One region of the Pseudoalteromonas sp. A757 genome, then DNA from elsewhere that is predicted to be linked to it. Evidence: riboswitches for the same ligand, from Rfam matches in the RefSeq annotation. Region 1 holds a riboswitch; the other holds the start of a gene.

Region 1 (11,456 bases):
CTAAACCAAGGCTTTCTTCTTGCAAGAGGAAGCTGGCAAAGTCAGCGATTGCACGGTTGATCTCTAACTGTGAGGACTTAGCTAAAGGAATAATAATTTCTTGCTGGAGTAATCGATTGGTTTCTTTATAAATTCGTTCACTCGACCAGCTTGGGTTTTTCTGTTTTAGGATGTTTTGTACATCTTTTAGACTGAAATCAGCGAGCTTAAATCGTTTAAAAAGTAGCTCCAACACATTCCAGTGCTCATTTATCGTATTTAATAATTTTTTAGCTGGGATCATAACTTTCCAAGGTATAGTAGCTAGGCTACATCACAACTTCATCAATTTGTCACAAAATGTTTATCGTACGTAGCATGGGGACTGTGATGGTGCTAGAATCCGCCGCGAAAACGAACCCACCCCTTGTTACATTTAATTACAGGTTGTTTGCGCATTATGGTCACGCCCATTATTCTAACCCTGATCGCCATCGCTTTTATACTCATCGTTATAGAAGATATTATTCACGTAAACAAGGCCAAAACAACGCTTTTTTTTGGCACTTTATGTTGGATTATCGCCTTTATCTCTCCGATTAATGGCCAAAGCCCAGAAATTGTACAAATTGAGCTAGACCACAACATTTTGGAAATCGCAACTTTATGGTTGTTTTTAATGGCTGCAATGACATTTGTTGCCTATTTGAACTCAAAAGGATTCATCCAAAATATTGTTCATCGGATCATGCCAACCCATATTAGCGAACGCAAGCTAATGTTTTTGGTTGGTGCTTTTGCATTCATATTTTCATCCATCTCGGATAATATTACTGCGACGCTTATTTCATTAGCTGTTGTCATGTCTTTGAAACTTGACCCGAAAAAGTTAATAAAATATGCGACGTTAATTATCTTTAGTGTCAATTCGGGCGGCGTATCATTGATCACCGGTGATGTAACCACCTTGATGATATTTTTGGCCGATAAAGTCACGATCCCAGACCTTTTATTGCTGATCATGCCGTCGATGTTGAGTGTATTTGTGTTAGCAGCCATGCTTTCTATTGGTATGAATGAAAAAATTACCTTTGAAAAGGCTGAATTACGCAGAATTGAAAAGACCGATATCACCATTGCGCTCATCTTCTTATCAACCATTTTTGCTACGTTATTCTTAAGCGTGCAATACCATGTACCGCCGATGCTAACTTTCTTATTTGGCTTGTCTTTGATGTTCTTAATGGCGCAATTCTTGATGCGTAAGAAGGACGTCAATAAGAAAATCATCGACTATATCCGTGAAATTGAATACGACACGTTATTGTTCTTTGTGGGTGTGCTGTTATTAGTTGGAGCGTTGAAAGAGGTCGGTGTACTGTCTAAGTTTACCGATTTATACCTGCATCTTGCACCGGAATACGCAAACTACTTGGTCGGTTTAATGAGTGCGGCGGTAGATAACGTGCCTTTGACGGCTGCGCTATTAAAAGCAGACATTACGATGACTCCAGCGCAATGGCTAACCTTTACTTATGCGACTGGCGTTGGTGGCTCTATGCTCATCATTGGTTCTGCAGCGGGGATCATTGCAATGAGTAAGGTTAAAGCCTTAACCTTCTCAAGCTATCTTAAAATGAGTATCTACCTGCTTATCGCTTATACCATTGGATATAGTGGCGCGTATTTCGCGGGTCAGCTTATTTAAGACTAATGGATTTAATTTTTTTACCGCTTTGGGATAAGTTTTTCATAAATAACTTGACACCTAGACGGCTAAAAGATAATTTTCTTACATCGCCCGCATTGATTGCGGGCTTTTATTTTGCTTTTATTCAGATTAACAAAGGCAAAATAAACAGAAGAGGCGCGATGCTTAGGTAGTTAGTGTGAGGTGACGAGACCAATGACCACTAGTGAGGGAAGTATTCGCCGAGGAGAAAAGTTGCTCGTCGCAGCGATTCTTCGGTTTACGAGGCTGAATCCTCGGAACTGTCACCGTATTGGTGGAGAGCTTCTGGCAAAGGTCATTTCAAGCATTCGTCTTTCTAGAAATCCCATGCCGAGTTCTCCTTATAAAATTTGACTGTGGTAACAGTCGAGAGGAGAGAAAATGAATTCGCAGTATGTTGTAGCCAAATTTGGCGGTACCAGTGTCGCTGACTTTGAAGCTATGTCTCGTTGTGCTCATATTGTTCGTGACAACCCAAATGTTCGCGTAGTGGTTGTTAGTGCATGTGCTGGCGTAACCAATCACCTTGTCACGCTCACTCAACAAAAAGAAGATGAAGCCGGGCGTAAAGCAGTTGTGGCAGCGGTAGATAACATACAGCAGGCAATTATTGATCAAGTGTCGTTGGATGCTGATCTTGCTGAGGGTTACAAGCAAACCTTCAGTGAATTTGAAAGCCTTGCGAGTTTACCAGCACTTAGCAGACAGCAATGCGATGAAATGTTGAGTTTTGGCGAGCGTTTTTCTTCTTATTTGTTTACCCAAATACTACGTAATAACCAGGTTCAGGCGTCGCGCTTTGATGTTCGCAAGGTACTTAAAACAGATAATCAATTTGGTAAAGCGAATCCGAATGTCGCAGCGACGCGTGAAGCTGCGCAAACCAATTTGGTCGCGCTACTTGGCGATACAGTGCAAGTGACACAAGGGTTTATTGGTAGTGACCAATACGGTCAGACGACTACGCTTGGTCGTGGCGGTTCTGACTATAGCGCTGCACTGTTGGCTGAGGCAATTGATGCGTCAAGTGTACACATTTGGACCGATGTTGTTGGTATTTTTAGTACTGATCCGCGTTTGTGCGCAAAGGCTAGACCAATTCCTCGTTTGAGTTTTGATGAAGCGGCAGAAATGGCGACATTTGGTGCTAAGGTGTTACATCCCGCAACTATATTGCCAGCGAGTCGTAAAGGTATTTCAGTATTTGTTGGTTCAAGTCGTGACCCGCAAGCGGGCGGCACTTGGATTGAAAAAGAGAAAACGGCGCAAGCAGGCATTCGCGCTGTGACACAACGTAAAAACCAAATACTATTGACGCTAAAGAGCCCAGAAATGCTCCTTGCTAGTGGCTTTTTGGCTCGTATCTTCACCATTTTAAGTAATTACAATATATCGGTTGACTTAGTAACGACTTCGGAAATTAGTGTCGCGCTCACACTAGATAATGCGCCGAATGCTTCACGGCCAGAGTTAGAACAAGCTTGTTTGGATGAACTTGGCGAGTTTTGTCATGTGACTGTCGAAAATAATCTTACTTTGGTGGCCATGATCGGCTCTGAAATTCAGTTGAAGAAGTGCCAACTTAACCTGATGGATGTGTTGTCAGAGTTTAATATTCGACTAATATGCCATGGTGCGAGCAAGCACAACTTGTGCTTTTTGGTTGAACAACATGAGTCAGATCAGGTTGTACAGTCAATTCATGCAAAATTACTAGAGGTCGCGTAAGTAACTCCGTTGCTTGTGTTGCACTAATAAAAAAGTTGCATTATTGAGTTTGGGGTGGCACTTTGTTGATAACGTTTAGGGTTTGTTGACCTTTAAGTTTGTTTATCCCTAGGAGTGCCATCATGAATTATAAAGACGTCTACGAGTTTTGGTTTGTTGAATGCACAGAAGTTGACTGGTGGAAGAAGTCTGCGGACTTTGATCGCATAATAAAAAATCGCTTCGGTATTTTGCACCAAATGGCGCATCAAGGTGAGCTTTCGAGTTGGAGAGCGACACCACTTGGCGCGCTGTGCGAAATCATTATCTTAGATCAGTTTTCACGGAATATATTCAGAGACACTCCAGAGGCATTTGCCAGTGACCCTCTGGCGCTATGCCTCACTCAGCATGCCATTGAAAAGGGCTATCACCGCCAGCTAAACGACACTGAATTGATGTTTTTATACCTACCCATGATGCATAGTGAAAGTCGCATCATCCATCGCGCTGCAGATCATTATTTTCGTGACCTGCCTAATTATGATTTTGAAGTCGCGCATAAAAAAATTATCGATAGATTTGGTCGTTATCCCCATCGAAATGAAATACTCAATCGTGATTCAACAGAAGAAGAAATGGACTTTCTAGAGACCCCCAACTCGAGTTTCTAAGGTGTACCGAGAACCTCTCGCATTTTCAGCGGAAGTACGTATAATCGGCCGTCTACAAAAATAATGATTGATTACAGACATGGCTCATACGCGCGATGGATTTCAAAGCCGACTTGGCTTTGTGTTGGCAGCAGCAGGTGCGGCTGTTGGACTTGGCAACATTTGGGGATTTCCCACACAAGCTGCAAATCACGGTGGCGGTGCATTTTTACTGGTTTATTTTGCGGTGATTTTCTTACTCGCATTGCCTGCTCTTTACACCGAATTGTATTTAGGCCATCAGGCACAAGCAAATCCAGTCAAAGCACTTAAAACAGCCTGGCGTGAGCGCAATCCGAAAATAGGTGCTGCAGCGGGGTATATCGGCCTTGCTGGCGCTATCGTGATGCTAAGCTTTTACTCCATTGTGGCTGGATGGATGCTATCTCATGCACTTGATCCTCTTGCGCAAATGGCTGAATTAGATGTCGCACACCAGTTTCTGAGCGGTGACTCGATGCTTAGAAACTTTATCTTTACACCACTGATGTTAATTTTGACTGCGAGCATTATTCTCAAAGGGGTAAAGTCAGGCATAGAAGCCTGGTCGCGCAGACTTATGCCGTTGTTACTGGTATTACTGCTTTGCCTTATTGGTTATATGGCGACATTAGACGGCGCAGCAGAAGGGTTTAGAACGTATTTAGTTCCGGACTTTTCAAAAATTAGCGATCCTGATTTGATCATCGCGGCGATGGGGCAAGCGTTCTTTTCGTTGTCGTTAGGTGTGGGCTGCATGATGATTTATGGCTCGTACTTAAAACCGAATGAAAATCTACCTAAGCTTACATTTAGTGTTGCAATGCTAGATACCAGTGTCGCATTTTTGGCCGGTTTACTTATTATCCCTGCAATATTCGTTGCGCAGCAAAATGGTGTTCAAGTATTTCAAGACGGCAAATTAATCGGTGAAGGCCGGTTGATTTTTGCCATTTTACCTGAGCTATTTGCTAATATGGGTGAAGTGGGGCTATTAGTAAGCCTGACTTTCTTTGTACTTATGTCGATTGCGTCAGTAACTTCTACCATTTCTTCAACAGAAATTCCGGTATCTTTCTTAGTGGAAAATCATGGCTTTAAACGTAAACAAGCGACTTGGTTGGTTACGCTAGTTATCTTTTTAGCATCAAGCACGATTATTCTAAACTTTGATTGGCTGTTCGAGTTGGTGATCAGTCTATTCACGCAATATCAGCTACCATTGATGGGACTGTTCTACTTTATTACTATTGGTTGGGTTTGGAAGCGCGGTAATCAGCTCCACTTAGAATCCCGTGGTGCACATTACTGGTTTGCTCAGTACGTTAGATTTGTTTGCCCAATCTTAATGACCGCGGTATTTATTAACGTAGCACTGGCAAAGTAGTGGTCATTTATTTTCAAAAACGGGAAGCATAGGCTTCCCGTTTTTATTTTGATAACAAGACTCAGAAATCACGAGGGGAAACGAACTCCCCAGCTTGAATGCTCTCGTAAGTTCGTTGCGCCAATGAATCTAAGTTGGCTAAATCTTTTCCCATTGAAGCCAGTTGGTTTGTCACTGGAATAATATCGATATCTTCAACCCCAGAAAGTTGAGCCACTCTGGCAAAAGTATATGCGTGCTTATACTTTTCGTGTTTGTAAAAGATACTGACCAAAGATGAATAGACTTCTGGGTTAGGGGTATGGCCTCTCTTGTTTAGCTCTAATACACGGTAGAGAATATCGACGGTTTTATCGTCATCTACTTTGGCGTAAAACTCTGCGAGGAATAGCTGAATTTCGGGATCGTTTTGAACTCTAGGGTCATCCTGCATGTTCAGTAGCTTGTTCATTGCTGTGCTATCACTGTTACGAGACCAATGATAATAAAGTAGGCCTGGGTGATTACTGCCTTTTGTTTCATTGTAAATACGTGTCATTTCTTTTAGTGCAGTGAGATGACCTTCCACTCGTGAAGTGGTTTTTTCCTTTAACTTGATGTGCTCAATTTTGGCGGCGCGAGAAACACATAGGTTGTAGCTTTCTAAATTCTGCAACAAGTCATATTTGTTTTCGTCCGTCGGTGACTTGTATTCGTGATAGCGCGCGTAGATTAGCAACGCACGTTCGTCTTTACAGTGACTGTCTTTATTTAAGTCTTCACAAAAACCAGGCGTTTCGCTACACACTTGGTTCAAGGTTAGGGTGTCGTCGCAACCAGCAAGTAGTAACGCTGCAAAAACTAGCGACTTTTTAAACGCCATAGTTTGACCTCAATGATTTTTTATAATTATAGGGGGTTACGCCCGAATAAACAGGGTAGAGCTAATAGTTTATCAGTTTAACGCAATGAATTGTTCGGTAACAGTGGAGAATCACGGCAGTTTAAATTAGAATAGCCGTGCCCATTCGGGCTATCCGTTCAAAGAAAATTGTTTATTAGGCAGAAAAAATGACCTTATCTCACGAGCAAGAATATCAAAACAGCTGGCAAGAGCGTCAAGATTATGCAGAAAGCATGCAACCCCTAATCGGTCGTCTATACCGTAATAAAGGCGTTGAAATCTCTGTATACGGTCGTCCTCTTGTAAGCGCAAGCACCATTGATGTTATCAAAGCACACAAAACAGTAGCACGCTTTGAAGAGCGCAAACTACGTCTTCGTGAAAGCTTTCCATTCTTAGAAGTGATCAGCAAAATGGAATTGGCACCGGGTCGTGTTGACCTTGGTAAGCTAGCTTATGCCTACATTTATAAAAATGCAGGTGAAGGCCGCTCAATCGAAGAGTTTTTAAATGCAGAACTTGCAGAATTACTAAACCAAGGCGCACGTCCAGAACCTCGTGACGTTGTTCTTTATGGTTTTGGTCGCATTGGCCGTTTATTAGCACGCCTACTTATCGAACGTGGCGGCTCTCACGCTGATTTACGCCTACGTGCAATTGTTGTTCGCGGTGGTCGCGATGGTGATCTTGAAAAACGTGCAAGCCTTTTACGCCGTGACTCAATTCATGGTCCTTTCAATGGTTCAATCACAGTAGACCATGAGAAAGGTGCGATTAAAGCAAACGGTAACTACATTCAAGTTATCTACGCAAACTCACCTGAAGAAGTGGATTACACAAAATACGGTATTGAAAATGCGCTTATCGTAGACAATACAGGTGTTTGGAAAGATGAAGATGGTTTAGGTAAACACCTTAAATCAATCGGTGCGTCTAAAGTGCTACTTACAGCGCCTGCTAAAGGCGACATCAAAAACATCGTTTATGGTGTTAACAACGCAGACATTCAATCTGAAGACAAAATTGTATCTGCAGCAAGCTGTACAACTAACGCAATCACACCGGTATTAAAAGCACTTAACGACAAGTTTGGTATTAAGAACGGTCACGTTGAGACGGTTCACTCTTACACTAATGACCAAAATTTGATCGACAACTACCACAAAGCCGAGCGTCGTGGTCGTAGTGCAGCACTAAACATGGTTATCACGTCAACAGGTGCTGCGAAAGCGGTTGCTAAAGCACTGCCAGAGCTTGCTGGTAAACTAACTGGTAACGCAATCCGTGTACCAACACCAAACGTATCAATGGCAATTCTTAACCTAAATCTAGGTAAAGAAACAACCGCTGAAGAGCTAAATGAATTCCTTCGTGAGTCTTCACTTTACTCTGAACTGCGTGACCAGATTGACTACACAGCATCAACAGAAATCGTGTCTACTGACCTTGTGGGTAGCCGTTATGCAGGTGTAGTTGACTCTCAAGCGACTATCGTTGATGGCGACAGAGTAGTGCTTTACGTATGGTACGATAACGAGTTTGGTTACAGCTGCCAAGTTGTACGTGTAATGCAAGACATGGCGGAAGTAAAATTCCCGAGTCTACCTCGCTAACACGAAATTTACGATAAAAAGCCAGCACCAGCTGGCTTTTTTAGTTTTTGAAACAAATTGATTGTGGTAGGCTTGCAGAAATAGGCCAGCTACAATTAGCTAACAAAAAGTTATGTAATTACTTAGCGTGAACAGCAGTGCAGCATTACACCTTTGAAGTTGTAATATTGTTCTTAATGAACGTCAAGCTAAGTATGGTAACAGTGTATTTACACAACAGTTTTTAACTTATTTAGGGAAACCTATGCGCATTACGAGTAATTTCGATAGTGGTAATATCAAGGTGGTAAAAGCAGAATCACCTGCGGATATTCAGCTAGAAATCAATAAAGACAATGAGTCTGACTTTTTTCAATGGTTTCACTTTAGACTTGAGTCTACGCCTTTTTTAGAGCACAAAATTCATATCAACCAACTACTAAACTCAGCATACCCAGAGGGTTGGGATGAGTATCACGCGGTTGCATCTTATGATCGTCAAACTTGGTTCCGTGTGCCAACCCGTTACGAGAATGGCACATTAACTATCGATTTTGAGCCTGAATGTGCTCATACCTACTTTGCTTACTTTGCGCCTTATAGTTATGAGCGTCATTTAGACTTAGTCTACTGGGCTCAAGCCCACGATACATGTGTTGTAGAGACGCTAGGTCAAACGCTTGATGGCCGCGATATGAGTTTGCTCACTATTGGTGAGCCGTCAGATGAGAAGAAAAAGATTTGGATCACGGCGCGCCAGCACCCGGGTGAAACGATGGCTGAGTGGTTCGTTGAAGGTCTACTTCACAAACTATTGGATGACGAAGATCCACATGCCGCGGCACTGTTGTCGAAAGCGGTATTTTATGTCGTGCCAAATATGAATCCGGACGGCAGCGTTCGTGGTCACCTGCGTACAAATGCAAAAGGCGTAAACCTAAACCGTGAATGGCAAACGCCAACACTTGAGAACTCACCTGAAGTTTATTATGTATTAAATAAAATGCATGAAACTGGGCTGGATATGTACCTCGATATTCATGGTGATGAAGCACTTCCGTACAACTTCGTTGCGGGTAGTGAAGGTATTCCGAGTTATGATGAACGTCTACAGCGTTTGGAAGAATCTTTCAAGGCGGCACTGTTAACTATCACACCTGAGTTCCAAGATGAATTTGGTTACGACAAAGATGCACCGGGTGAAGCAAATCTTACCGTAGCATCGTGTGCTGTTGGTGAAGCATTCAAAGCTTTGGCCTATACCGTTGAAATGCCGTTTAAGGACAATGCAAACCTGCCGGATCCATACTTTGGCTGGTCAGACCGACGTTCATATCAGTTTGGTCAAGATACCTTAGCTGCAATCTTAAATGTGGTTGACGACTTAAGGTAAGTATAAAGACGGGTAATCGCCATTTAGATTACCCGTTTATTTTTGTGGGTTTAAAAGAACAACAAAATAATATTTAAAGCAAATTAATATTAAAAAATAAGGTAGAACACCTCAACAGGGTGTAATAACAACAATAAAGGGGAATATTCGTGGATGCGTTAGGCAGCTTATTAGATAGCTTAGATGGAATGTTAGGTGGTTCACCTTGGTTCCCGTATGTACTGTTAGGGGTAGGTTTATTTTTTACAATCTACTTAAAATTTCCACAGATCCGATATTTCAAACACGCTTGTAAAGTCGTGACTGGAAAATTCGATAAGAAAGGCCTTGAAGGGGATACAACCCATTTCCAAGCGCTAGCTACGGCGCTTTCTGGTACGGTTGGTACCGGTAACATTGGTGGGGTAGCATTGGCAATTTCAATTGGCGGACCTGCGGCATTGTTTTGGATGTGGATGACCGCATTTTTTGGTATGACAACCAAGTTTGTGGAAGTGACTTTATCTCATAAATATCGTGTCCAAACTGATGATGGCACAATGGCTGGTGGTCCAATGTACTATATGGATCGCCGCCTAAACATGAAATGGCTAGCGGTTTTATTTGCGATTGCGACCGTAATCAGCTCTTTTGGTACAGGTAGTTTGCCGCAGATCAATAACATTGCTCAAGGCATGGAGGCGACCTTTGGTTTTGCCCCGATGGCGACAGGGGCAGTGCTTTCAGTTTTACTTGCGCTCGTTATTCTTGGCGGTATCAAGCGTATTGCTGCTATCACTTCTCGCGTCGTGCCATTAATGGCTGCGATTTATATTCTCGGTTCATTTGCGGTGATTTTTTATAATATCGAAAATATCGTTCCTTCGTTCCTTTCTGTATTTGAAGATGCCTTTACAGGTTCAGCTGCTGCTGGCGGCTTCTTAGGGGCTTCTTTTGCGTATGCATTCAACCGTGGGGTTAACCGAGGTCTGTTTTCAAACGAAGCGGGTCAAGGTTCAGCACCAATTGCGCACGCTTCGGCAAAAGCCGATGAACCAGTGTCTGAAGGTATGGTTTCAATTCTTGAACCATTTATTGACACAATCATTATTTGTACCTTGACGGGATTGGTTATTTTGTCATCGGGCGTGTGGACTGAAAAGTTCGAAACCCACTTTGAGCGCTCGTCTATGGTTATTCTAGACGGTAAGTATGAGGAGTCGAACCAACAAGATCGAGAAGCACTGTATGCTTACTTGAATGGTAAAAAAGAGCACAATGTCAAGCCTTTCAATGGTGAAATTGAGGTCGTACAGGGTAAAGCGGTTACAGAAAACTTTACCGTTATCCACTCGCGCTCTATTGGTGAGCAAGTGCGTTTTGGTATTACCGAGCGTCACAAGTACACAGGAACAGTGGAAGTGAAAGACGGTTTGCCAACGGACAATAGTATTAGTTTGATTGGGCACTCTTTAGTGCACTCGGCAGAGCTGACAACAAAAGCGTTTACCCGAGGTTATTTAGGTGAAAATGGTAAATACATCGTCTCAATTGGCTTGTTGTTATTCGCGTTTTCTACTGCAATTGCATGGTCATACTATGGCGACCGTGCGATGATTTATCTACTTGGTAGCCGCTCGGTTATGCCATATCGCGTATTTTATGTTGCCGGTTTCTTTTGGGCGTCGTTTGCAGACACCACATTGGTATGGAAGTTAGCGGCAGTGGCCATTGTAGTGATGACCTTACCTAACTTATTTGGTATTTTACTACTCAGAAAAGAAATGAAATCTTCGGTTAAAGAATACTGGGAAGATTTCAACAAAGAACACAAACAGTGAGCGAATTTTAATTAAAATTATCTTGTCATTTAAGGACAAGAGTTCGCAAAGGTAGTAGAATAGGGCGCCTCACAGGTGCCCTTTTTTGTATTATGGAGAAGTAACACGATGGCAATAGCACAGTGCCCAAGCTGCGGTAAATCTATTTCCTCCAAACATAAGTCCTGTCCGCATTGTGAAACCAATTTAGCAGACTTTTCTCAAGAAGACAGAGAGAGAACGGTCTCTAGAAATCGTGTAAAACGTCAGCAATCTGTAATGAATTATTCGT
Region 2 (11,456 bases), on a different contig from region 1:
GATACTCTTGGCTCATAGCTTGGGTGGTGCGGATCCCTGCAGGCCCCGCACGATAGAAAGTTTGTGCCCGTTCGTTATCACGGTCTGCGGCATTCCAGCGCGCGATAACTTCACCTAGATTTCCGCCAGCCACATGCCCTACCGACAAGTCTAATTTATCGCCTCTGGCCAGCTCGTTAAGGATGGCCATAATGCCGCCAGCACGGTGAACATCTTCAATGTGATACTGTTGTGTTGCCGGAGCAACTTTACATAAAAAGGGTGTACTACGAGATAAGCGGTCTATGTCATTCATATCAAAATCGACAAAGCCCTCTTGTGCTGCCGCCAATAAATGCAGTACGGTATTGGATGAACCGCCCATCGCGATATCTAATGTCATGGCGTTCATAAATGCGGCTTGGTTAGCAATGTTGCGTGGCAGCACTTGCTCATTGTCTTTACCATAGTACTCATCACATAAAGCCATGATGCGCTTTGCTGCGCCTAAATACAGCTGTTGGCGGTCTTTGTGTGTCGCTAGTGTTGTACCGTTACCAGGCAAGGCTAAGCCCAGCGCTTCTAAAAGACAGTTCATGGAATTGGCAGTAAACATGCCTGAACACGAACCACAAGTAGGACAAGCAGAGCGCTCTACTTGCTCAGAGTCTTCATCACTCACCGTCGGATCTGCACCTTTCACCATAGCGTCGACAAGATCCAACTTTAAATCGATATCCGCTAAACGGGTTTTTCCCGCTTCCATCGGGCCGCCGGAAACAAAGATCACCGGAATATTCAACCGCAGTGCCGCAAGTAGCATACCAGGGGTGATCTTGTCGCAGTTAGAAATACAGACCATAGCATCGGCACAATGAGCGTTAACCATGTACTCTACCGAATCAGCAATTAAGTCTCGAGACGGAAGCGAGTAAAGCATACCGCCGTGACCCATGGCGATACCATCATCAATAGCAATAGTATTAAATTCGCGAGGTACGCCGCCTGCTTCTGTTATCGCATCAGCCATCAATGCGCTAAGTTGATTGAGGTGAACATGACCCGGAACAAATTGGGTATATGAATTCACGACCGCAACGATCGGTTTATGGAAGTCACTGTCCGTCATTCCTGTTGCTCGCCACAATGCACGAGCGCCCGCGCGTTGCCTGCCCTCAGTAGTTGTCTTGCTCCGTAATTTAGCCATGTTTCACCTTTTTCTCGGTCATGCCGAGTTCCTCATTCCCACAATTTACAATACTTTTTTGTTCGGGGCGCTTGGCCCCGAGACCAATAAAATTATTCGTTTACGTACTCTAACCAGCCATTTTCATCATCAGCTTGACCTTTAACCAAAGCGAAATATGCCTGCTGTAACTCTTCCGTAATTGGACCTCTACCACCATTACCCACCGTAATTTTATCTACGCTGCGAACAGGTACTACTTCCGCTGCGGTACCAACCATAAAGAACTCATCAGCAAGATAAAGCGCTTCGCGAGCGATCGGCTCTTCACGTACTTCATAACCGCGTTTTTTCGCCAAATGGATGATAGTGTCGCGCGTAAGACCAGGTAGAATACAAGCTGTGGTTGGCGGGGTGTAAAGCACGCCTTTTTTCACAACGAATAAGTTCTCACCAGCACCTTCGCTCAGATAACCATTAACATCAAGCGCGATCCCTTCGACATAACCATTACGCTTCGCCTCACCTGAAATAAGCTGTGAAGATAAATAGTTACCACCCGCTTTAGCCGCTGTAGGCATGGTGTTTGGTGCAAGGCGGCTCCAAGAAGAAACACACACATCAACACCTTGCGCTAAGCCTTCTTCACCAAGGTACGCCCCCCATTCCATCGCAGCGACAGTCATGTCTGCACGGTGTGATTTCGGATTTAAACCAAGGCCTACATGACCCAAAAATGCAAATGGACGAAGGTAAGCATTGGTAAAGTCATTTGCACGGATCGTCTCTTTACACGCTGCAATTACTTCCTCTTGGGTAAAAGGAATTTCCATACGGTAGATCTTCGCAGAATCAAAGAGGCGCTGAATATGATCGGTTAAGCGGAAAACAGCTGGACCATTTGGCGTATCGTAAGCACGGATCCCTTCAAAAACTGAGCTGCCATAATGTAAAGCATGACTAAGCACATGAGTGGTCGCTTGAAAATAAGGAACCATTTCACCGTTATGCCAAATTACTTCTGATGTTTGTGTCATTGTTAACTACCTTAATTCTTCTAAATTGCCTGTTTCTGTAGTGTATGCAAGTCAACCGCTTGCACTTCTACTAGCTTACTCAGTTGTGAGGTTAATAAATAGATAGGTTTGTCACTATCTACCGTCATTTTGACGTGGAATAAGTCATCTTGACCTTGTAATTCCAAATTCGTTAAGCGAAATCCGCGATGTCTGGCTACGCGTAAAAAGCGCTCCACTGCGATGCTCTGTTGTTTTACTGCAACGGTTAAATGGTGTTTCATGAAAGGCTCTCCGTCATCATTTCATCATTGGCAGCACCAGGTGGAACAAGCGGCCATACGTTTTCTTTATCGTCGATACAAGCATGTAAAATATAGGGCCCTTGCGCATTCACTATGGCGTCAACGGCATCATCTACTTGGTTTGCATGAGTAATTGTCTGTCCAGGAATACCGAACACGGCAGCCAATGAGACAAAATCAGGATTGTCTGATAGGTCGGTTTCACTGTAACGACCGTCAAAAAAGAGTTGCTGCCACTGCCTCACCATGCCCAGCCTTTGGTTGTCTAATATCAATATCTTAACGGGCAGGTTATTACGGCGGATGGTTGCCAACTCTTGAATATTCATCATGATGGAGCCATCGCCAGATACCGTGATCACAGTGTTATCTGGACGTGCTATCTGTGCACCGATTGCAGCTGGTAAGCCAAATCCCATCGTGCCTGCACCACCACTACTTAAGTGATTGCTTGGATGACTGAATTTCATGTGCTGCGCTACCCACATTTGATGTTGGCCTACATCGCAGCAAACTACCGCTGTATTGGGTAGCTTTTGGCTCAGTTGATTTAACAAATACGGTGCAAATACTTTTTCGCCAGGGTAGTCATAACGCCACGCATGTTGACGTTGCAGTGCTTCGATGGTCTCTAGCCATTCGCTATTCGTAACCACGCACTCAAGTTGCGGCAATGACTGTTTTAAGTCTGCAATAAGCGAAGCGGCTGCGGGTTTTCGTTTACCCACTTCTGCAGGGTCGATATCTAAATGGATCACCTTTGCCCCTGCAGCAAACTTTGCCAAATTCCCCGTTACACGGTCATCAAATCGCGCCCCGATACATACCAACAAGTCACATTGCTGAACCGCCAGGTTCGCCGCTTGAGTACCGTGCATACCTAGCATTCCTAAGTCATAATCATAATCTGGCGTTACGCTGCCCAAAGCTTTTAGCGTCGATACGGCCGGCATATGGGTTTTTTCTAAAAATTGCATCAGCTGTGACTGTGCATCAGCGCTTTGCACGCCACCGCCAATGTAAGCAACCGGTCGTTTAGCGTCACATAATAGTTGATTGGCTTTTGCTACTTCAGTTTGCGAAACCTTCGGCTGTTCGTCTTGTGGCGCAGCAAAAGGATGAAAAGGTACTTTAGCTAACTGGATATCTTTAGGAATATCGACCAACACCGGACCGGGTCGCCCAGACTGCGCTAAGTACATGGCTTCTTGTAATACTTCAGCCAAGTCTTCCGCTCGCTCAACCATGTAGCTGTGCTTTGTACACGACAAAGACATGCCCAGTACATCCACCTCTTGAAAGGCATCCGAACCGATAGCAGCGGTCGGCACTTGCCCAGTGATAGCCAGTAGCGGAACTGAATCCATCATGGCATCAGCAAGTGCGGTGATAAGATTTGTAGCGCCAGGTCCAGATGTGGCAAAACAAACCCCAAGCTTACCTGTACTGCGAGCATACCCAACAGCAGCAAAACCAGCACCTTGCTCATGGCGAGTCAAGTAGTGCTTAACTGGCGCGCCATACAAAGCGTCATAAATGGGCATGATGGCACCACCAGGATAACCAAATACGTGTTTAACGCCTTGCTCTTCTAGCACCTTGATAACAAGTTGTGCGCCGGTTGTTGAATTGCTCATGATCTGCTCTCAGTTGCCTTTTTTATGCCCTAAAACGAAAACGCCCCCCGAACCTTTTGGTGCGGGGGGCGCTTATGCTGATACTTTTCTTACAGCACTAACTAGCCCCCGCGGTAATAATAATCACCACGTTGATAATCACGACTAGTAGAGTTGCTGTTAGTAACATTGCTTGAATTCCGTAAATTTAAACTTGGCAATCATCCAGTGTAAGTACTGCGCTGCCTCTTTTTCTATTAATACCGCGCCTTGCACACTTAAGTCAATACAAAAAACTATGCTATTTAAAATTAAAAACCTGAGTTTAACGCATAAAAAAACCAAATAACCACAATTTATAGAATCAAAACAACCACACATTTTAAAATGCGAATTTTCTATTGGTTCAGCTTCGATATAACGAAAAATTTACTTTCTCGATTTGCCTATATGAAATTTTTTCTACCGCCTACACGTACTTCATTTTTTAGTGACATTCACATTTCGATATCGCAGACTGACCCTTTACAACCAATTTGGATCATTACTATGGTTAAAGTATTTTCACCATTGTTATTTGTTTATCTTTGCTTAAGCTTTTTCAGTAATCTCGCCAACGCAGAAGTTGGCCTATGGAAAATAGAAAAAAACAACAAAACGTCGTACTTATTTGGTACCGTGCACGTCGGTGACAAACATATGCAAGGTTTACCGACCAAGGTAAAAAGCGCCATTGCGAGCAGTGATAGGGTCATGGTTGAAGTGAACTTAGAGGCACTTTCTCCATTTGCAATCCAACAGCGCTCAATGCCATTTATGTTGTTAAAAAGCAACCAAACACTAAAAGACCAACTCTCTGCAGAAGTCTATCAGAAACTACAAGATTACTTTTCCAAAAAGCAAATAGATATCGCCTTATTTGAACGCTACAAGCCATGGGCTGTTATGATAACTATGCTACAACTGGAATATCAAAAACTTGGATTTACCGATACCAATGGCATCGATAAACAAGTAATAGCCTATGCAAACGAAAAGAAGATCCCAATTGGTGAATTTGAAACCTTAGAATATCAGCTTGAAATGTTCAGTCAGCTGAGTATTCATAGTGACGCTATGCTCAAGGAAACATTTGCACAGATGTCAGATTTGAATACCTACTTCTTGGATTTAGTTTCCGCATGGCGAAGCGGCGATTTAGAAAAGTTATCCCATTACTATCAGGTAAGCTTTGCGGATGATAAGTACGGCAAATTAGCTGAACAATTGATGATCATTGAGCGCAACAATAACTGGATCGAAATGCTAAAAAAACAACTCCCTAATGAATCAACATTTATTGCCGTTGGTGCATTACATCTCGTTGAAAAATATGGCCTTGTTGAGCAGCTTAAAAATAATGGCTACTCAGTCACCCGGCTATAACGCTCAGCACTAACTTACCAAAAGGTAAGTAGTTTACTTTATGGGCGTGGAAAACAGGTACTTCCATCAACACGCCCTAAAAAATAAAAATCTTTTTAAACCTTTTCATTGTTATTTGCGACTTACCTTTCAAACACTCTCGTTGAAGGTAAAAAATAATGAAAAAATTAGCGTTAGTTGTAGCATTAACTGCTGTGGCAATCACTGCACAAGCACAAGAGTCAAAAACCATTACAGCCTCATTTCCAAGTAATAACCTAGCCGAGTTGGAAGTGGATATTGCCGTGGGCAAAATCGACCTACAAACCTACAATGGCAACACCATAGAGGTCGACATTTTGGTTGAACCGAAAGAATCAGACAGTTGGTTTGGTAAACCAGATGTGAGTGAGGCCACCCTGACCAGCGACACATCTGGGGACAAATTATCACTCGAGATCAAGTCTGATGATTACGAACTATCTTGGCAAGTTAAGGTACCGGTCAGTCTGGCCTTAGATGTAGAGGTTGGTGTTGGCAGAATTGATATTCAAGATCTTAATAATTCTGCTGATTTAGAGGTAGGCGTAGGGAAAATAAAGATTGAGACTACCGCCAGCGACTTCAAAAAGGTGTCGTTAGATTCAGGTGTTGGTAAAACGAAAATGTCAGGTTTTGGCAACGTAGAAACCTCCGAAAAAAGTATGATTGGTTCAACAACAGACTATCGTGGTCAGGGTCCGTATTCTATCGATGCAGAAGTCGGTGTAGGAAATATCCGGTTAAGACGAGACTAAGTCTCCACACTCGTCCAATAACAACGTCACTTTGTTATGCAGCACATCAGGCTGCAACGGCTTATACAAATGAGCCGTTGCCCCAAGTGCATAAATTTTATCCAAATCCTCTACATTAGTATTTGCTGTAACAACCAGAATAGGAACGATTGGATCTAGCGCTCTTATACGCTGAGTGGCTTCAAAGCCACTCATTACTGGCATATTTAAATCCATTAGCACAATATCGAACTTACCCACTTCATATACTTCAAGGGCATGCCCACCGTGTTCAACATGCGTTACTCGTTTAGCTACGGGCTGAAGCATTTTTTCAATCACGCGAGCATTTAGTAAATTATCTTCCACCAATAAAATATGAGCTGACACCTGCTCCGCCTTACGAGCAGGTGCTTGTTGACTGTCAATTTCAATGGGGACTCTCAGAGTTGCTCTCGTGCCAGCAGGCTCTTTCGCAATAAAATCTAATCGGCCGCCAAGCGCTGATGAAAGTAATTGGCAACGCTTAAGCCCTAATTGCGTGCCTTGAAAGTGCTCGCTATGCATAGATTCTCGTAACAGCTGATAGTCAAACCCAGGTCCAGTATCTTCAACTACAAACTCTAAAAATGACACATTTTCATCCACAATGAGATCTGCAAACACCTGAATACTGCCATATTCGGTAAACTTAGTTGCATTATTGACCAATTCACTGATTAACCAACTAACACGCTTACCGTCACAGTAACAAGTCACATCTAACTCGTTACTTAACGCCAGATTAAAAGCGAGAGATTTCTTGTGTGCGGTTAATTGAAAGGCAATACAGGCTGACTTTATTAGTGCGCGCAACGCGACCCGATGGCGCTCAATTACAACCTCTTGCTCGGAAAGGTTATTAAAGTCTTGAACGGAATAAAGTAATACGTCCAATTGATTTGCTGCATTTTTCACATGTTGTAATTGCTGAGAATCTTTATTATTTAGGTATTCATCCAGATACCCCTGAATGGCCTGCAATGGCGTTCTTAGCTCGTGACTGACACGCGCTAAAAATCGTGATTTTGAGTGTAATGCATCGTCGGCAAGCTTTCTTGCCGCCTCTAATTTGTCAAGTGCTTCAGCTATTTCTCGCGCCATTGGGCGAAATATAAACTTGGCTTCGATAAGCAATAGCAACAGTCCAAGCAGCCAAATTAACAGCTCTATTTTCCTCACCATCTCTGTTTTACTTCGCGCGTGCTGCTCGAACAGTGTAACGGCATTATCAAGATTTGGAAGTAAGTGCTGAGATGCGATAAAAATTTGCGCCACTAATTGAGGAGCTGGTTGCTGTAATTGTGACCTTGCCAAGGTAATAAAAGCTTTACTCTGAACATCTAACTGCACAGGTCCTTGATAGTAAAATACTTCGAGGGCTTCATTTAAATAAACCGCCTCACCACGCTCTATTTTGGTTAAAAAGTCATGATTACTCTCAAATTTGTCAATCGCTTGGCGCAGTGCTTCACTATCTCTTTTATCCTCTTGTGCACTAAAAAGTGCGATACGCTGAGACAACATCCGCTGCATACCTGCAATATTAATTACCCGTGCGTCTTGGCTCTGTTGATACAGTAGATACTGCATTACCCCCATCGCCATCGATAACAAAATAGCCATAGCTAATAATGCCCCGATATAACGATTTTTAACTTTATTTATTAACGACATATTTTTGTTTTTCATCTCATAGCGTTGTCTCAGCCGCAATCTTAAGTGTAGTTAACAATCGCATTATTTACAGCCCAATACTTGACACCTAGACGGCCAAAATGTTTCAATGCGCGCTCACCCTATTTAGATAGTTTGATGCTACGGCGTCAAACTGAGGGCTGGAAGAGGTGCGTTATTCAGGTAACTAAGTGAAGGAGAGCAAACTCCGTTGCAGCTTAGTGAGGGGAATACACGCCGAGAAATTGAGTACTTTTTGCTAATACTCGTTTCGGGCGACTGGGCTGAATCCCAGCGACTGTCACCAACATACTTGGTGGAGAGCTTCTGGTCTTAGAAAAATAAGGCCATTGGCTGCCTTATCCTTTTTAAGTCCATTGCTCTTCGAATTTTAACGGTTCGAAGTTTGGACACCCTCCTAACTCCGAACATGATTTAAGTTCGGTAGAGATGAAATCACAATTCAACTTATCTGACTATCCACTGTGGACGGCCTTAGTAACACCTTTTGATGCTGAAAATCAGGTTGATTTTCACGTGTTAACGGCGCTTGTACGCGATCAAGAGCGGGCTCGTAACGGCATTCTTTTACTTGGCAGTACCGGCGAAGGCTTGGCGCTCACCCAGCAAGAGCAGCAACAAATCGTTGAGTTTGTTTGCCAGCTCGCGCCAAGCGTACCACTCATGATTGCCGTTGGCGGCAGTAATCTTGAGCAGCAGGTACAGTGGGTGCGCTTCTGTAATACGCAGCCCATTCATGCACTTTTGCTTGGCTCACCAATCTACGCAAAGCCCGGCAAAGTCGGTCTGGCACATTGGTTTAGCACACTACTTGATGAAAGTCACAATCCTTGCATGCTCTACAACGTACCTGGTCGCAGTGCCGTTGCTATCGCTCCTGAACTACTCGGCGAGCTAGCTTGCCACCCTAATCTGTGGGCACTAAAAGAAGCCAGTGGTGATATTGCCACCTTTGAAGCATTTCGTCAGGCAGCGCCTGATGTCGCAATCTATAGCGGCGAAGATGGCTTAATGCCCTACTTTGCACAAGCTGGTGCAACGGGTCTAGTGTCTGTCGCAGCAAACGCATGGCCGCAGCAAACCGCGGAATTTGTAAGGCGCTCGTTAAGCGGCACTTCTCCTAATTTATTTACCATCTGGTCAGAAGCTGCAAATAGCTTATTTGCAGTGGCAAATCCTATTCCGGTCAAAGTGTTAATGCATTTACAGGGCAAGCTCACAAGTCCTAACTTGCGCCCGCCACTGACACATTTAGAACTCACCCATACCGATGCGATCACTCGCGCGAACGAAACGATTTTATCTTGGAACTAAGGCAGTAAATATGAGCTGGTTAACTCTACTAAACGATTTAGAAAATGGCACAGTACGTGCTGCAACACAGGATGAGCAAGGCCATTGGCATGCTAACGTAGAAGTCAAACAAGGGATCCTTGAGGCATTTAGAAATGGCGTAAATACGGAATTCCCAGGTGGATTTGTTGATAAGGATAACTTAGCACCACGCGGATTTGCTGCCCAAGATGGCGTTCGTATGGTTCCTGGCGGAAGCAGTGTAAGACGTGGCGCTTACGTCGCAGCGGGCACAATCATTATGCCACCGGCTTATGTCAACATTGGTGCCTATATTGATTCAGGTACTATGGTAGATAGTCATGCGTTGGTTGGTTCTTGCGCGCAAATTGGTAAAAATGTCCACCTTAGCGCAGCGGTGCAAGTGGGTGGTGTATTAGAACCAGTTGGAGCAAGCCCTGTTGTTGTTGAAGACGATGCCTTTATTGGTGCCGGCTGTGTATTGGTTGAAGGAGTTGTTGTTAAACGCGGTGCCGTATTAGCACCGGGTGTGCGCCTTTCAGCAAGTATTCCTGTCTATGACTGCGTGAACGAGCGCTTACTTGACAAAGGTGAAGCCATCCCTGAAAACGCGATAGTGATCCCGGGCTCCCGTCCAGCCTCAAGTGAGTGGGCACGAAAGCAAGAACTAAGTATGTCATGCGCACTTATCGTAAAATACCGTGATGAACAAAGTGATGCATCACTGGCGCTGGAAGAGGTTTTACGCTAATGACTTGGTTGAGCACGTCACAGCGAACCGCAGCTGAGGCATTGATCCAGCAACAGGACACGCCTCTCTTTTGCTACGATTTAGATAAGCTAAGTGCGCATGTTAAGCCCTTAGTTGATCAGCAAATCGTTAGGCTTTGGTATGCCGTAAAAGCGAATCCGCTATCACATATCATTCAAACCCTAGATGACGCTGGGTTTAACTTTGATGTGGCATCTAGCGGCGAGCTTGATCAGGTGTTATCTCAAGGGATCGCACCTGAGCGCGTGCTCAACACCGGCCCTGCCAAATCACTTAAGCAGATCCGTCATTTTGCAACACAAGGCGTACGTATTTTCGTGGCTGAAAGTCACAATCAAGTACGCTGGTTAAATCAAGTAGCCGAAGAGTTTGAGCTTCAATTTGAAGTTTTACTGCGGGTGCAGTTACGCTTTGATAAAGCAGAGCACAATCCACTTGGTGGCAATACACTGACTCCTTTTGGTCTCGGTGCTGAGCAATGGCAAGCCCTAACTTTAAGTGACTACACCCACCTAGATTTTGTCGGACTGCATATTTTCCAGTGGGGGAATATGCTCTGTAGCGATACACTCGCTGAACTTTGGCAGGCTATGGTTGCACCTTTAGTTCAGCTCGCTGCTGATTTAGATATTACTCTAAAGGTACTCGACTTAGGTGGTGGTCTTGGCATCCCCTATGATAGGCAAAGTCCTTCTCTCGATTGGCAGAAATTATTAGACACGCTCGCATCGATAAAATCCGCCACGCAAGTGGAAGAATTATGGATGGAATTAGGCCGCTATGCGGTTGGCGAATGTGGTTTTTATCTCAACCCTGTGGTGGAACAAAAGCAAAACTACGGTGAACAACAACTGATTGTCGCAGGCGGTGTCAACCATCTGTTGCGTCCAGCCGTTACCGGACAAGCGTTCCCAGCTGAATTGTTACGCCAGTCTCAAGCTGAGGTCACAGACTTTCATATTCATGGCCCACTTTGTACGGCGCTGGATAAATTAGGCACCCTACACTTACCAAGCGACAGTAGCGAGGGCGATTGGCTTGTTTTCAGTCAATGTGGTGCCTACGGCTACACCGAAAGTATGCCGTTCTTTTTATGTCATGAGCTCCCAGCAGAGTACATCATCTCAGCTGGAGAAATCAGCTGTGTCCGTGAAGCTGAGCCCGCTTCAAGTTATTTGAGGTAAACATGAATACCATTACACAACAACATATTCAGGTTGGTGAAATTGCCAATGGTCTGCCTTTGACTATTCCAGTCTATCGCATCAAAGGCGATGGCAGTGGGCCTAAGGTGTATATTCAAGCGAATATGCATGGCGCCGAGGTGCAAGGTAATGCAGTGATTTATCAA

Evidence for each region. Region 1 has a riboswitch for lysine ahead of lysC (lysine-sensitive aspartokinase 3). Riboswitches for the same ligand answer to the same signal wherever they lie in the genome.
Region 2: linked by a shared signal. The riboswitch ahead of dapA (4-hydroxy-tetrahydrodipicolinate synthase) and the one ahead of lysC (lysine-sensitive aspartokinase 3) in region 1 are both predicted to bind lysine.

Annotation. Positions count from the first base shown of each region.
Region 1 is NZ_QNQN01000063.1:11,928-23,383, forward strand. It holds gene DRB05_RS06825 (hypothetical protein) at 1-283, opposite strand, end outside; gene nhaD (sodium:proton antiporter NhaD) at 440-1,687, shown strand; lysine riboswitch at 1,834-2,004, shown strand; gene lysC (lysine-sensitive aspartokinase 3) at 2,093-3,439, shown strand; gene DRB05_RS06840 (DUF924 family protein) at 3,562-4,092, shown strand; gene DRB05_RS06845 (sodium-dependent transporter) at 4,172-5,497, shown strand; gene DRB05_RS06850 (DUF2989 domain-containing protein) at 5,559-6,359, opposite strand; gene DRB05_RS06855 (glyceraldehyde-3-phosphate dehydrogenase) at 6,548-7,993, shown strand; gene DRB05_RS06860 (M14-type cytosolic carboxypeptidase) at 8,238-9,365, shown strand; gene DRB05_RS06865 (AGCS family amino acid carrier protein) at 9,515-11,185, shown strand; gene DRB05_RS06870 (hypothetical protein) at 11,294-11,456, shown strand, end outside.
Region 2 is NZ_QNQN01000058.1:74,213-85,668, forward strand. It holds gene ilvD (dihydroxy-acid dehydratase) at 1-1,186, opposite strand, end outside; gene DRB05_RS04470 (branched-chain amino acid transaminase) at 1,279-2,202, opposite strand; gene ilvM (acetolactate synthase 2 small subunit) at 2,223-2,465, opposite strand; gene ilvG (acetolactate synthase 2 catalytic subunit) at 2,462-4,123, opposite strand; gene DRB05_RS04490 (TraB/GumN family protein) at 4,652-5,527, shown strand; gene DRB05_RS04495 (hypothetical protein) at 5,686-6,303, shown strand; gene DRB05_RS04500 (response regulator) at 6,289-7,998, opposite strand; lysine riboswitch at 8,156-8,333, shown strand; gene dapA (4-hydroxy-tetrahydrodipicolinate synthase) at 8,449-9,333, shown strand; gene DRB05_RS04510 (2,3,4,5-tetrahydropyridine-2,6-dicarboxylate N-succinyltransferase) at 9,344-10,084, shown strand; gene DRB05_RS04515 (PLP-dependent decarboxylase) at 10,084-11,289, shown strand; gene DRB05_RS04520 (M14 family metallopeptidase) at 11,292-11,456, shown strand, end outside.